Regions from separate parts of the Thermovenabulum gondwanense genome, predicted to be linked through region 2. Evidence: a T-box and tRNA genes for the amino acid it is inferred to sense, from the RefSeq annotation. Region 2 holds a T-box; the other holds one or more tRNA genes.
What was found. The T-box of region 2 lies ahead of metG (methionine--tRNA ligase). A T-box ahead of a tRNA ligase gene usually reads a tRNA of that ligase, here a tRNA-Met.
Positions count from the first base shown of each region.

Region 1: it has a tRNA-Met gene. The T-box ahead of metG (methionine--tRNA ligase) is inferred to sense a tRNA for this amino acid. The anticodon was not compared.

Region 1 covers NZ_LOHZ01000013.1:7,734-13,703, forward strand. Annotated here, with positions in the region: gene ATZ99_RS00140 (SpoIIE family protein phosphatase) at 1-1,980, opposite strand, end outside; tRNA gene ATZ99_RS00145 (tRNA-Glu) at 2,193-2,267, opposite strand; tRNA gene ATZ99_RS00150 (tRNA-Met) at 2,273-2,349, opposite strand; tRNA gene ATZ99_RS00155 (tRNA-Met) at 2,361-2,437, opposite strand; gene ATZ99_RS00160 (flavodoxin family protein) at 2,510-2,986, opposite strand; gene ATZ99_RS00165 (methyl-accepting chemotaxis protein) at 3,129-3,965, opposite strand; gene rplL (50S ribosomal protein L7/L12) at 4,180-4,557, opposite strand; gene rplJ (50S ribosomal protein L10) at 4,640-5,158, opposite strand; ribosomal protein L10 leader region at 5,185-5,335, opposite strand; gene rplA (50S ribosomal protein L1) at 5,352-5,970, opposite strand, start outside.
Region 2 covers NZ_LOHZ01000022.1:49,296-55,265, forward strand. Annotated here, with positions in the region: gene ATZ99_RS02795 (AbrB/MazE/SpoVT family DNA-binding domain-containing protein) at 1-89, opposite strand, end outside; gene ATZ99_RS02800 (DNA double-strand break repair nuclease NurA) at 207-1,166, shown strand; gene ATZ99_RS02805 (ATP-binding protein) at 1,188-3,023, shown strand; T-box leader at 3,064-3,269, shown strand; gene metG (methionine--tRNA ligase) at 3,326-5,251, shown strand; gene ATZ99_RS02815 (TatD family hydrolase) at 5,265-5,970, shown strand, end outside.

The DNA of each region.
Region 1 (5,970 bases), on a different contig from region 2:
CGCTCCGGCTTTAACAAATTCCGCCATACCCGAAGATAAATCTATAAAAGTAATGTCCAGGGTACTAAAGCTATCTCCCCCTGAGCCGTACACCTGCATTGCACTGTTTAAAATCCTGATGGCATCTTCCAGGCCGTAGCCGGATTCAATAAGGTTTTCAAAAATTAAAAGGGTTTTTTCGCTGTGGTTCCTGGCCTTTTCCCCCACGCCCATACCATCACTTAAAGCCATATAATATTGTCCTCCTACAGTCTCGAAAAAGGTAGCACTATCACCCGAAAAAGAAGCGCCCTCCTTGGGAATATTTACATAACCCACTGCCACGGAAAGAAAGCTTCTGGGCACTATTTTTATTCTGCATTTTTCTTTTCCGCTCCTTAAAGGGCAATCCACTTTTAACATATCTGCCCCCTTGATAAATGCGTTTTCAAAAAAAGGCATTATTTTTACCTCACAGGTTCTATTCCCCATGCAGGGCCGTTTAATTATATAGTAACTGTATCCTTTCCCCTCATCAGCTATTATTATATTTTCCACATTAATACCTTCTTTTGACAGCTCCTCCTTCAAATCTTCAGCATATCTATTCTCATCGATACCTTTTTTTGCCAACATTTTGAGACAGGATGCAAAATGTTTAACCTTTTCAAAGGAAATATCCGAGATTTCCCTTACCATCGCATCAAGGACTTTTTTTAGCTCGTTTTTTTCTTTATCCATTTTAATAAATCTATAAATTTCTTCCAGTTTTCCGCAGCGAACTTTAAAAAGTCTGGGTAAGTCCCCGTCAAGAAAAACTTCTTTGGCGGTATAAAGCTTAAATATATCGGCTATGGTTGATTTATAATCTCTATCCCAGCAAGCTTTAAAAAGAGCACAATCCCTGCATATCCTGTTTTTTATTTTTAAAATGGAATCCTCTAAGGGATTTAAATTCCCATCCCTGATAGGATATTTATATATTTTGCCCATTTCCTCCAGGGTATTCGCCAGCTCTATCATTTGGGTATTAATCATATCTTTTAATATATTGATATCACCCGAACTTTCTTCGTTTAGTGACAAAGTATTTTCCAGTTTTTTTATTACGGCTTCCGGAATTAAAAAAGTGGCGATAAGAATGAGTATTAAGGACTGATAATTTAAGAAATTTACACTTCTTAGCCCAATGTAATAGTGATAAATGCCATATCCTATTAAGAAACCAGCAAGTACCCCAATTTTACCGTACTTCTTTAAAAAAGAAGCAAAACAGCCGGCAATACTGTAAAAAGTTAATGCCCAGGGCAATAAAGAAGAAGGGTAGGCCAGCAAGCTCAGTATAACCCCATATCCAAAGACTTCGCCTGTCCCCCGCGCAAATGCTGAAAAAACAATTATTGCCGAAATTATTAAGTTTTTAATGGAAACCCCAAAAAATACGGTATTCCCTATGAGTTTTAAAATCGATCCAGAAATTATGGTAAGGGCAATCAGTTTTTCCACATTTCCTCTTTCCAGGGTGTAAAAAAAGGTTAGCCCTTCGCTCAAAATGATAACACTTATGTACGATAAAAGTGTTTCCAGTATCAACAGGATTATATCATAATAAGATGGAGCCACCCAGAGGAAAGACAAAAGTCCTCCCATAATAATGGAAGCGGAGCACAAAAAAGGTAGAAGCCATTTTTTTATATTTATCTCTTTTTTAAAAGTTAAAATTAATAGGGTGAAAATTATATAGGCTAAGCCGTATTTCCATAAAAAATTTACATTTTTAACCCCCGTAAAAGTTCCAATAAAAACGGGCAGAATCAAATACGCTTTGTTTTTATCCTTTAGGATAATCGAAGATATAAAAGGCAATCCAAAGGGATAAATATTAAACAAGGAAGCATGTCCCATTATAAAACCAATTAAAATTAACATTAATTCCCGTAAAGAAATATTACTTTTTTTCAATTCCATTTCTTTCGGAGGAAAGACCTTTTTGTTTATCATATATACCCACCCCCATATTGTGGTAGGTATAATTATAAATTTATGGGTTAATAAAAATTGTCACAATTTACCCGTAAATAAGTAAATTTTATTGACATTATGCATTATAAAAAAATAAAAGTCGCAAAATGCGACTTTTATTTACCCAAAGGGTTATACTTTTTTTAAACATATTTAATTAGCTTTCGCCAGTAATTTGCATAAAATAAAAATGGTGACCCTGAGGGGAGTCGAACCCCTGTTACCGCCTTGAAAGAGCGGTGTCTTGACCACTTGACCACAGGGCCACATTTGGTAGCGGCGCAGGGATTTGAACCCCGGACACTGCGGGTATGAACCGCATGCTCTAGCCAACTGAGCTACGCCGCCATGTATTCTTTTGGTTGCGGGGGCCGGATTTGAACCAGCGACCTTCGGGTTATGAGCCCGACGAGCTACCGGACTGCTCCACCCCGCGTCGAAAACCAAAATGCAATATATATTTTATAGTACGATGCGGTTTATGTCAAGATTTTTTATCGCCTCTTATCTAAGCCATTTGTTTTATCCATTCTCTAATTTTTTCTTCAATCCCTGAATTTTTATTCTTCAAAGCATTTCTGAAAGAAATGGTAGAAAGGACATCCCCCTTTATCTTTTCTTTTAAAATATCAAATGTCTTGTTCGGGTAGCCGGCACAACATGCAAATATAGCCACTTTTTTCCCTTTTAAATCATATTTTGATACAAATGTATTTACATAAGGATTCGGCCTGCAGGCCCAAACCGGAGTTCCGATTATAATTGTATCGTAACTTTTTATGTCCTTCTCAAAATCCTGTATTTCTGGCGTTTCTCCAAACACGGACATTTTTCCACCTAAAAAAAACTTTAAAAATCCCTTATATTTGAACTCCTTTACAGGTATAATTTTTATTAAATCAAATCCCGTAATCTTATGAATTAATCCCGCAACAAATTCGGTGTTTCCGTCAAGGGAAAAATAAACAATTGTACCTTTTCCCATTTTATACCCCTTCTTTGCCTTATCAATTTAAAAATAATTATTGATATTGAGGGATAAATTGAAGAGCATCCAATATGAAGCAGGGTAAACAGCCTTTAAATCGTATTTAAATTGTTGATACAAAGAAATTATAAATTTAAATTTATACAATTTTAGATATGCTTTCCAGGTCTGTTATCAATTTGTTCAATTCTTCTATGGCGGCTGTAATTTCTTCAGAAGTAAAGGCCTGATTTTTTGCAAGTTCAAAGGTTTTTTGAATCTCATTACTTATTTTGGACATTTTTTGTTTTATCTCTTCGGTAATTTTTTCTATATTTTTTACTGAATCCGCACTGCTTCTTGACATTTTTCTTATCTCATCCGCTATAATGTTAAAACCCAATCCCTCTTTTCCCGCCCGGGCAGCTTCAATGGCAGCATTTATTCCCAGTATGTTCGAATTCATGGCAATGTTTTTTATAAAATTTAAAATCTCTTCGGTTTTGTTTATCTGTTCTTCCATCTCTTTTTTCATTGAATCTACAATTTCCATGCACTTGGAAAGCTCCCGGGCAGAAGCAGCCAGCTCTTCTGCCGATGCAACAACTTCCTCGCTGGTGCCGGATAAAGTTTTAATTGCCTGTTCCAGCCTTTCCTGGTTTTTAAGGCTCATCCCAAGGGCTATGCAGCCTATAACTTTGCCCGTTTCATCCTTTACAGGTACAGAAATTGATTTAAAAGGCACACCGTAGACTTCCTTGGGTAAAATATATTTTTGAATTTCTCCTGTTTCGATAACCTTCCATAAACGGCTATTTTCGGGAATCTTTTTGCCTTTTTGCTGGTCGAGCCTGAATTCTCCTTTAGAATAATTTGCCAGAAAACATTCGGTATCCGTTATCGATATATTGCAATCAAAGGGAAATAGGTTCAGAAAAATGGGGGTTACCTCTATTAAAGTATCCAGAAGGGATTTCTTTTCAATTTGCGTTTGCATTTTTTGCCTCCTTTTTTGCAATACTTTTATTATTATTTTGGAATGTCATTTTTTATATATTATAACATATTTTTATTTTGTTTTAATTTATTTTTGTCTTAATTTGTTAACTTTTGTTAATTTTAGAAGTACAAGCCGGCAGGTATTTTCCTAAGCAAAAAAGAGGATGAAAAATTCATCCTCTTTTTTGTCATAATATATTCTTTTATAACTTTTACTTTATTTCTACGGTTGCGCCCACTTCTACAAGCTTTGCTTTTATTTGTTCGGCTTCTTCCTTGCTGACCTTTTCCTTTACCGGTTTCGGAGCTCCATCTACGAGATCTTTTGCTTCTTTTAGTCCAAGACCTGTAAGCTCCCTTACTACTTTGATAACCTTGATCTTTTCTGCACCGGGATTTGCAAGGATTACATCAAATTCTGTCTGTTCGGGTGCAGCTTCAGCTGCCGGAGCACCGGCTGCAGGGGCTGCAGCTACAGCTACCGGTGCAGCTGCTGTAACACCAAATTTGTCCTGTAAAGCCTTTACGAGCTCTGCCAATTCAATAACGGTCATATTCTCAATAGCTTGAATGATTTCCTCTTTTGTCATTTTACATACTCCTCCTTAATTTTTTCCATTAATTTTATTATTTTAAATTAAACTTTTCTTCAAGGCAATTTTTTTAATGCCATCATGAGGCTTTCTTTTCTTGAATAGCCTGTAAGGTATATACCAGGTCTCTGAGAGGTGCCTGCAATACCCATACGATACCAAAGAGCGGTGATTGTATAGCTCCCACAGCTTTTGCAAGCAACTCTTCTCGAGGAGGCATTTTGGCAAGCTTTTCTACAATATCCTTGCCGCCTGCTTTTCCTTCTACTACCGCAGCTTTTAATTCAAGATTCTTATGGTCCTTTGCAAATTCTGTCAAAAGCTTGGCTGCTGCCACCGGGTCCTTATAGCTAAAAGCTATTGCCGTAGGGCCTTCCAAATATTCATCGATATTGAAGGGCATATCCTTCGTGGCGATTTTGGCAAGGGTGTTTTTTACCACCTTGAACTCTACGCCCTGCTCCCGAAGCCTTCTTCTTAGTTCTGTGACTTCGGCTACATTCAGTCCCTTGTAGTCTGCCAAAATAGCTGACTTTGCTTCGGAAAATTTCTTTTTCAATTCCTCTACTTCCTGTACCTTTTGCTCCTTAGTCAGCACTTTTTCACCTCCCCGCAGTTTATTTAAAATAAAAATTAAAAGAGGTCTTTCTGCAGACGTAGAGAAAGACCTCTTTCATGCCCTTAAAAATGCATAAAGAAACCTCTATACTACACGCCTCGGTAGGATATTAAGCCTTTCGGCACCTACTGTCTGCAGCGAAGGTAATTTTCGTTATTCAATTTAAAATGGCCTATTTCTCCACAACCTTTAAAGGATTTATTTTAATTCCGGGACCCATTGTGCTCGAAACCACAATGCTCTTTAAATACTGTCCTTTTGCTGCTGCAGGTTTTGCTTTTATTATGGATTCCATTAACGCCCTGAAATTTTCCAGTAATTTTTGAGCCCCGAAGGATTTCTTACCTATGGGTGCATGCACAATACCCGTTTTATCTACACGGTATTCTATCTTACCCGCTTTTATCTCTTTTACCGCCTTTGCGATATCAAATGTAACGGTACCGGCTTTTGGGTTGGGCATTAATCCTCTCGGACCCAATATTTTACCCAGTTTACCTACCGCTCCCATCATATCCGGGGTAGCAACTGCCACATCGAAATCTAAAAATCCACCTTCAATTTTTGCAATAAGGTCTTCTGCTCCTACAATATCTGCTCCCGCTTCTTCAGCTTCCTTTGCTTTTTCTCCTTTAGCGAACACCAGTACCCTCTTTGTTTTACCCGTTCCGTGGGGCAGCACCACCGTGCTCCTCACCTGCTGGTCGGCATGCCTGGGATCAACACCAAGCCTTACCGCAACCTCGATTGTTTCATCGAATTTCTTGTTTGCCGTTTGCAATACCAGTTCC
Region 2 (5,970 bases):
TCGGAAATGTTTAATACCCTCCTCAATTCTATAGGGATGACTACTCTTCCCAGCTCGTCAACTTTTCGGACGACCCCCGTCGATTTCACAAATTTCGCCCCCTTTCGACAAATTTTTCTTAACAAGAAGATACCATTTATGTAAAAAAAAGTCAATATTTGTTTATTTTTACACAAGGTTTAAGGCAGTTTAGAAAGGATGACACCATGGAAAGGATAAGCGAGGATTTTAAGGAAAAAATCAAAAAAACCGCCGAAATGCTGAAAAACAGGGGATTAAAAAAGCCCGGTGGGGAAGCTGTTAGAAAGCTCATAAAAGATAATCATGTGGGAGAATTTTTAAAGGCAGAAAGGCTTGGGGAAAAGGATTTGGACAAAATTAAATTGGAAGGCGGGATAGCCGGAGTTGATGGCTCAATAAATAGTATCGGGGGTGTTTATCCTTATATAATTTTTATAAAAAGGGCTCTCGGCATTTCTTCTGAGAAAAGCCGGGAGGAAATTGAGCTTTCGGAAGTGGATTCCCCTTTGCTTATGGAGGAACAAATTAAAGAAGAAGATTACAGGGCATTGCAGAAAAAACGGCTTGCCGAGCTGGAAGCGGAGGCGGCAAGGCAGGTTTTAACAAAGTTTCGCCCGAAGGTGCTTTTTTTGGATGGGTCCTTAGTCAGGTTTAAAATCGAAGCAAAAAGTTGTTTTGATCAAATAAAGGATATAGCGTTAAAAAACGATGTCGTAATAGCAGGGCTGGTAGAGGGTATTTCAACCTCTGTAATCAGCGGATCTATTAATAAGGGGCTTCCTCTGGAATTCAGGTATGCTGCGGACTGGGAAATATTAATGGGAGCGATGGATGAGGGTGAATACTTAGAAATAAAATCCGGACTTTTTAAAGAAGGTTTCAGGACGCTTTTTATGAGGAGCTCTAATGATCCAAAACCGATAGGAGTGGATATTCTGGAAGAACAAAAGGATTATACCCGCTTTATAGCCAACCTTGTTTACACTTTGACTCCCGAAAACGGCAGAGGAATCCCCCTCTGGATGGATATCGTGGATAAAAAGGTAAAAATTACCGATTCTTTTATGGAGGCTGTGATTAATGGTTTTTTAGGAGAGGATTTTCTTGAAATCATTACACCTAAGAGGGAAAAGAGAAATCCTTAGTTAAGAAGGGAGAAGGAAAAAATGAACGTGGTGGGTCTTACAACCTCCCATGAGGTTTATATAGCTTCAAAGGAGCGAAAGTTCAGAATAAATGAATTAATACTTATTGAGGATCCCAATCAAGGCCCGGTAATAGGTGAGGTATCGGAAACCTTTTCTTATAACAGGTACATCCCTTTTTCTTTGAATCACGATTTTTTTGATGTTAAGGTAGTGGAATCCTTAAAAAGGCTGGGTTACAGCATAGATGAAGAAGAAATAAATGTGGCAAAGGTTAAGTTAATGACCGAAACCACTTATCCCATTGTAACAGGCTCTAAGGCAAGGATACCCGACTTTCTTGAGGTTAAAGATATACTTGTAAGGGGAAGTAAGGAGGATGGCCTTGTCATAGGCGAAATAAAACATACCGAGGAAACAGCACAAACAATGGAAGAAGAGTTAAAGGGACTATTTTATATATTGAACAAAGGAAAAACTGAAAAAACAAAAAGCGTGCCTTTTATATTAGACCTCAGGTCCTTTCAGCAATATCCCCATATCGGCATTTTCGGGGGTTCCGGCTCGGGAAAATCCTTTGGTATGAGGGTAATAATGGAAGAATTGATGAAAAAAGGAATCCCTTCTATCATACTGGATCCCCATTACGAAATGGATTTTTCCACCTCTTCAGATATCGGGGAAAGGCCGGATTTTAGCGATTGCTACCAGAAATTCCAGATCGGTGAGGACATTGGTGTAGAATTTTCGGCATTGACCACAAGAGACCTCCTGGATCTTTTATCCGCCGTTAAACCTTTGACGGAGGCGATGTCCAGTGCTATAGAAATCCTCTTTAAAAGGGGAGATAGCTACGCCAGTTTTTCCTCAAGGGTTGAAGATCTATGCGAAGCTTTAGAGATGGGCAAGGCAAAGCTGGATAAAATGCTCGCATTGGAAGGAATAAAAGAAATCGAAAAAGAAAAATACAGGCGCTTAAGGGAGCTGGTAGAAGAGTATTCCAATATTCCCCTTCCCTCCGTTCAGGGTATTTCCTGGAGGTTGAAAAGACTTTATTACTCGGGGATTTTCAGCCATGATATAAACCCGGTAATAAGAGCGTTAAAGTCTGGTAAACTTTCGGTAATACAGGGACCCATTTGGCTTTTACAGGTGTTTGCAACTTACATTCTTTCAAGTTTGTACAGAAAAAGAAGGGATTACAAGGATGGAGAACTAAGAGGAGAAAAAAACTTTGAATATTTTCCGCCCTTTGTCGTCGCCACGGATGAAGCCCATAATTTTGCCCCCAAAGGTTATGATGCCCCCAGCAAGGGCATAATAAAAGAAATAGCGCAGGAAGGGAGAAAATACGGGGTATTCCTGGTATTAGCCACACAAAGGCCTACCCTTTTAGATGAAACCGTTACCGCTCAGCTAAATACCAAAATAATATTCAGGACGGTAAGGGGCAATGACATAAGCACCTTGATGGAGGAGACGGATTTGAGCTCCGAGGAAGCAAAAAGGCTTCCCTATCTTCCCTCAGGGGATGCCTTTGTCTCCACTCCGCTATTCGGCAGGACGATCGCAATAAGGGTAAGGTATCCTTACTCCATGAGCCCTCATTTGAAAAATCCGTTTGACGAGCTAATAGAAAAAAACACTCAGGAGCTGGAAGAATATTATGAACTAATTAAAAAGGAATTGCCAATATATGAATCAAATCTTTTGAGGGTTGCGAAAAATATAAGTTCACAAAATTCAAAGGTTGTAATGGAAGTTAATGCTTTAAAAAATCTTTTAGAAGAAATGGTTAAAAAGGGGAAAATAAAAAAAGAGATATCTCCCCTCGGCTGTTTCTACACTGAAGCTTGACAGGGTGCGGAAAAACTGGTATATAATAGATAAACTCCATAAGACTTCAATGAAGGGTTGAGTAGGCAAAAATAAAGGCCAAAGAGAGCCGGGTGAGGTGAAAGCCGGTGCCTGCTTTTTGCCGAACATGGACCCGGAGAAACCTTTGCCGAAGTATTTTCAGGTAAAGGCGGGTAAAAGCCCGATAAAGCTAAAAGGCCGAAAAGGCGAATTAGGGTGGTACCGCGGGTTACCCTCGCCCCTTTGTGGATGGGCGGGGGTTTTTTAATTTTAAGATTTATGAAGGAAAAGGAGGGCAATCAATGGAAGGAAAAACTTTTTATATTACAACTCCAATATACTATCCCAGCGATAAACTCCACATAGGTCATTCCTATACAACTGTTGCAGCCGATGCTATGGCCCGCTTTAAAAGGCTAACCGGCCACGATGTTTTCTTTTTAACGGGAACCGACGAACACGGTCAAAAGATCCAGAGGAAAGCCCAGGAGAAAGGAAAGACTCCAAAGGAATACGTGGATGAAATAGTAGATTGGATAAAAGAATTATGGAAGATACTTGACATTTCTTATGATCATTTCATAAGAACTACCGATGATTACCACGTGAAAGGCGTTCAGGAAATTTTTAGAAGGCTTTACGAAAAGGGAGATATTTATAAGGGCGAATACGAAGGATGGTACTGCACACCCTGCGAATCCTTTTTTACCGAAAGGGAACTGGTGGAAGGCAGGTGCCCAGATTGCGGCAGGGATGTGGAGCTGGTAAAGGAGGAGGCTTACTTTTTCAGGCTGTCAAAATATCGGGATAAATTAATTGATTACATTGAGAAAAATCCCGATTTTATACAACCCCCATCCAGGAAGAATGAAATGTTAAATAACTTTTTAAAGCCGGGACTGGAGGACCTTTGCGTATCACGAACAAGCTTTGATTGGGGGATTCCCGTTACCTTTGACGAAGGGCATGTGGTTTACGTGTGGATCGATGCCCTTTCCAATTACATCACGGCTCTTGGATATCCTTTTAATAATGAGCTTTTTAATAAATACTGGCCGGCGGATGTACACCTGGTTGGGAAGGAAATAGTAAGGTTCCATACCATTATTTGGCCTGCTATGCTTATGGCTTTGGACCTTCCCCTTCCCAGGAGGGTTTTCGGCCATGGATGGCTTATTCTGGAAGGCGGCAAGATGTCAAAATCCAAGGGTAACGTGGTAGATCCAAGAATGCTGGTGGACCTTTACGGTGTGGATGCAATCAGATACTTTTTATTGAGGGAAATTCCTTTTGGAGCTGATGGCAATTTTTCCAACGATGCCCTTGTCGATAGAATAAATTACGACCTTGCCAACGATTTGGGGAATTTGCTTTCCCGGACCGTAACAATGCTGGAAAAGTACTGTGAAGGCAGAATACCTGCCTTCGGGGAGTTCACAAAAGAAGATAAAGAGCTCATAGCTATGGCAAAATCCCTTCCGCAAAAAATAGAATCCTTGATGGATTCCTTCGAGTTTTCCGAAGCCTTAAAAGAGATCTGGCAGTTCATTGGCAGGGCGAACAAATATATTGACGAAACGGCACCCTGGGTTCTTGCAAAGGAAGAAGGAAAAAGAGAAAGGCTCCATACCGTTCTTTACAACCTTGCCGAATCCCTGAGGGTGATTTCCATCCACATATCGCCTTTTATGCCCAATACGCCCGGTAAAATCAGAAAGCAGCTGGGGATTCCCGGGGATATTTGCACCTGGGAAGCGGCAAAAGAGTGGGGATTGCTGTCACCGGGAGCAAAGATAGGACAAAAAGAGATTATTTTCCCGAGAATCGAAAAGAATACGGAAAACGATAAAAAAACAAAAGAAGAAGAAACCAGAGCAAAGGGAAATCAAAACCTGGAAGGATTGAATTTAATTACAATAGAAGATTTTGGGAAGGTGGAGCTGCGGGTGGCAGAAGTGATTGAAGCGGAAAAAATACAGGGTGCGGATAAGCTTTTAAAACTCCAGGTTAAAATAGGAGAAGAAAAGAGGCAGATAGTAGCGGGGATAGCAAAATTTTACTCACCCGAAGAACTCATAGGCAAAAAAATAGTAGTTGTAGCAAATTTGAAACCTGCAAAACTGAAGGGAGTGGAATCCCAGGGGATGTTACTTGCGGCTTCCATTGATGATAAACTCTCAATAATTACTGTAGAAAGGGATGTACCGTCAGGAGCGAAAGTAAAATAAGGGGCTGATGGTTTTGTACTTGGATGTTCACGCTCATATAGACGATGAGGCTTTTAACAATGATAGATATGAATTAATCGAAAAAATAAAAAGAGAAGGGGTTTTCTTCATTAACGCCGGGGTTGACGTAGAATCCAGTGCCTTGTCGGTTGAGCTTTCAAAAAACGAAAACGTATATGCAGCCGTGGGGGTTCACCCCCACGAAGCTGCAAAAACCAATAAAGGCTTTATTGATGAGCTGAAAAGATTTTCAAAAAATTCAAAGGTAGTAGCCATCGGCGAGGTAGGGCTGGATTACCACTACAATTTTTCTCCTAAACAAAAGCAGTTAGGGGTTTTCAAAGAACAGCTTTATTTAGCGGGTGAGCTCAATCTTCCGGTGGTGGTACACGACAGGGAGGCGCATGAGGATGTGTTAAAGCTGCTGGAAGAAGTGGGAACCCAAAAGGTCATGCTCCATTGTTTTTCAGGGGACCTTTATATGGCAGAAGAGGCCTTAAAAAAAGGGTATTATTTCTCCTTCGGAGGTTCGATGACTTTCAAAAAAAATGAAGGGGGAAGGGAAATAATAAAAAAACTGCCGGTAAAAAGAACTTTCCTGGAAACCGATTCCCCTTACCTTACACCCGAGCCCTTTCGCGGTAAAAGAAACGACCCTACTTTTATAAAGATCATTTACGATTATTTTGCACAATTAAAAGAAACAGGGTTAAATGAAA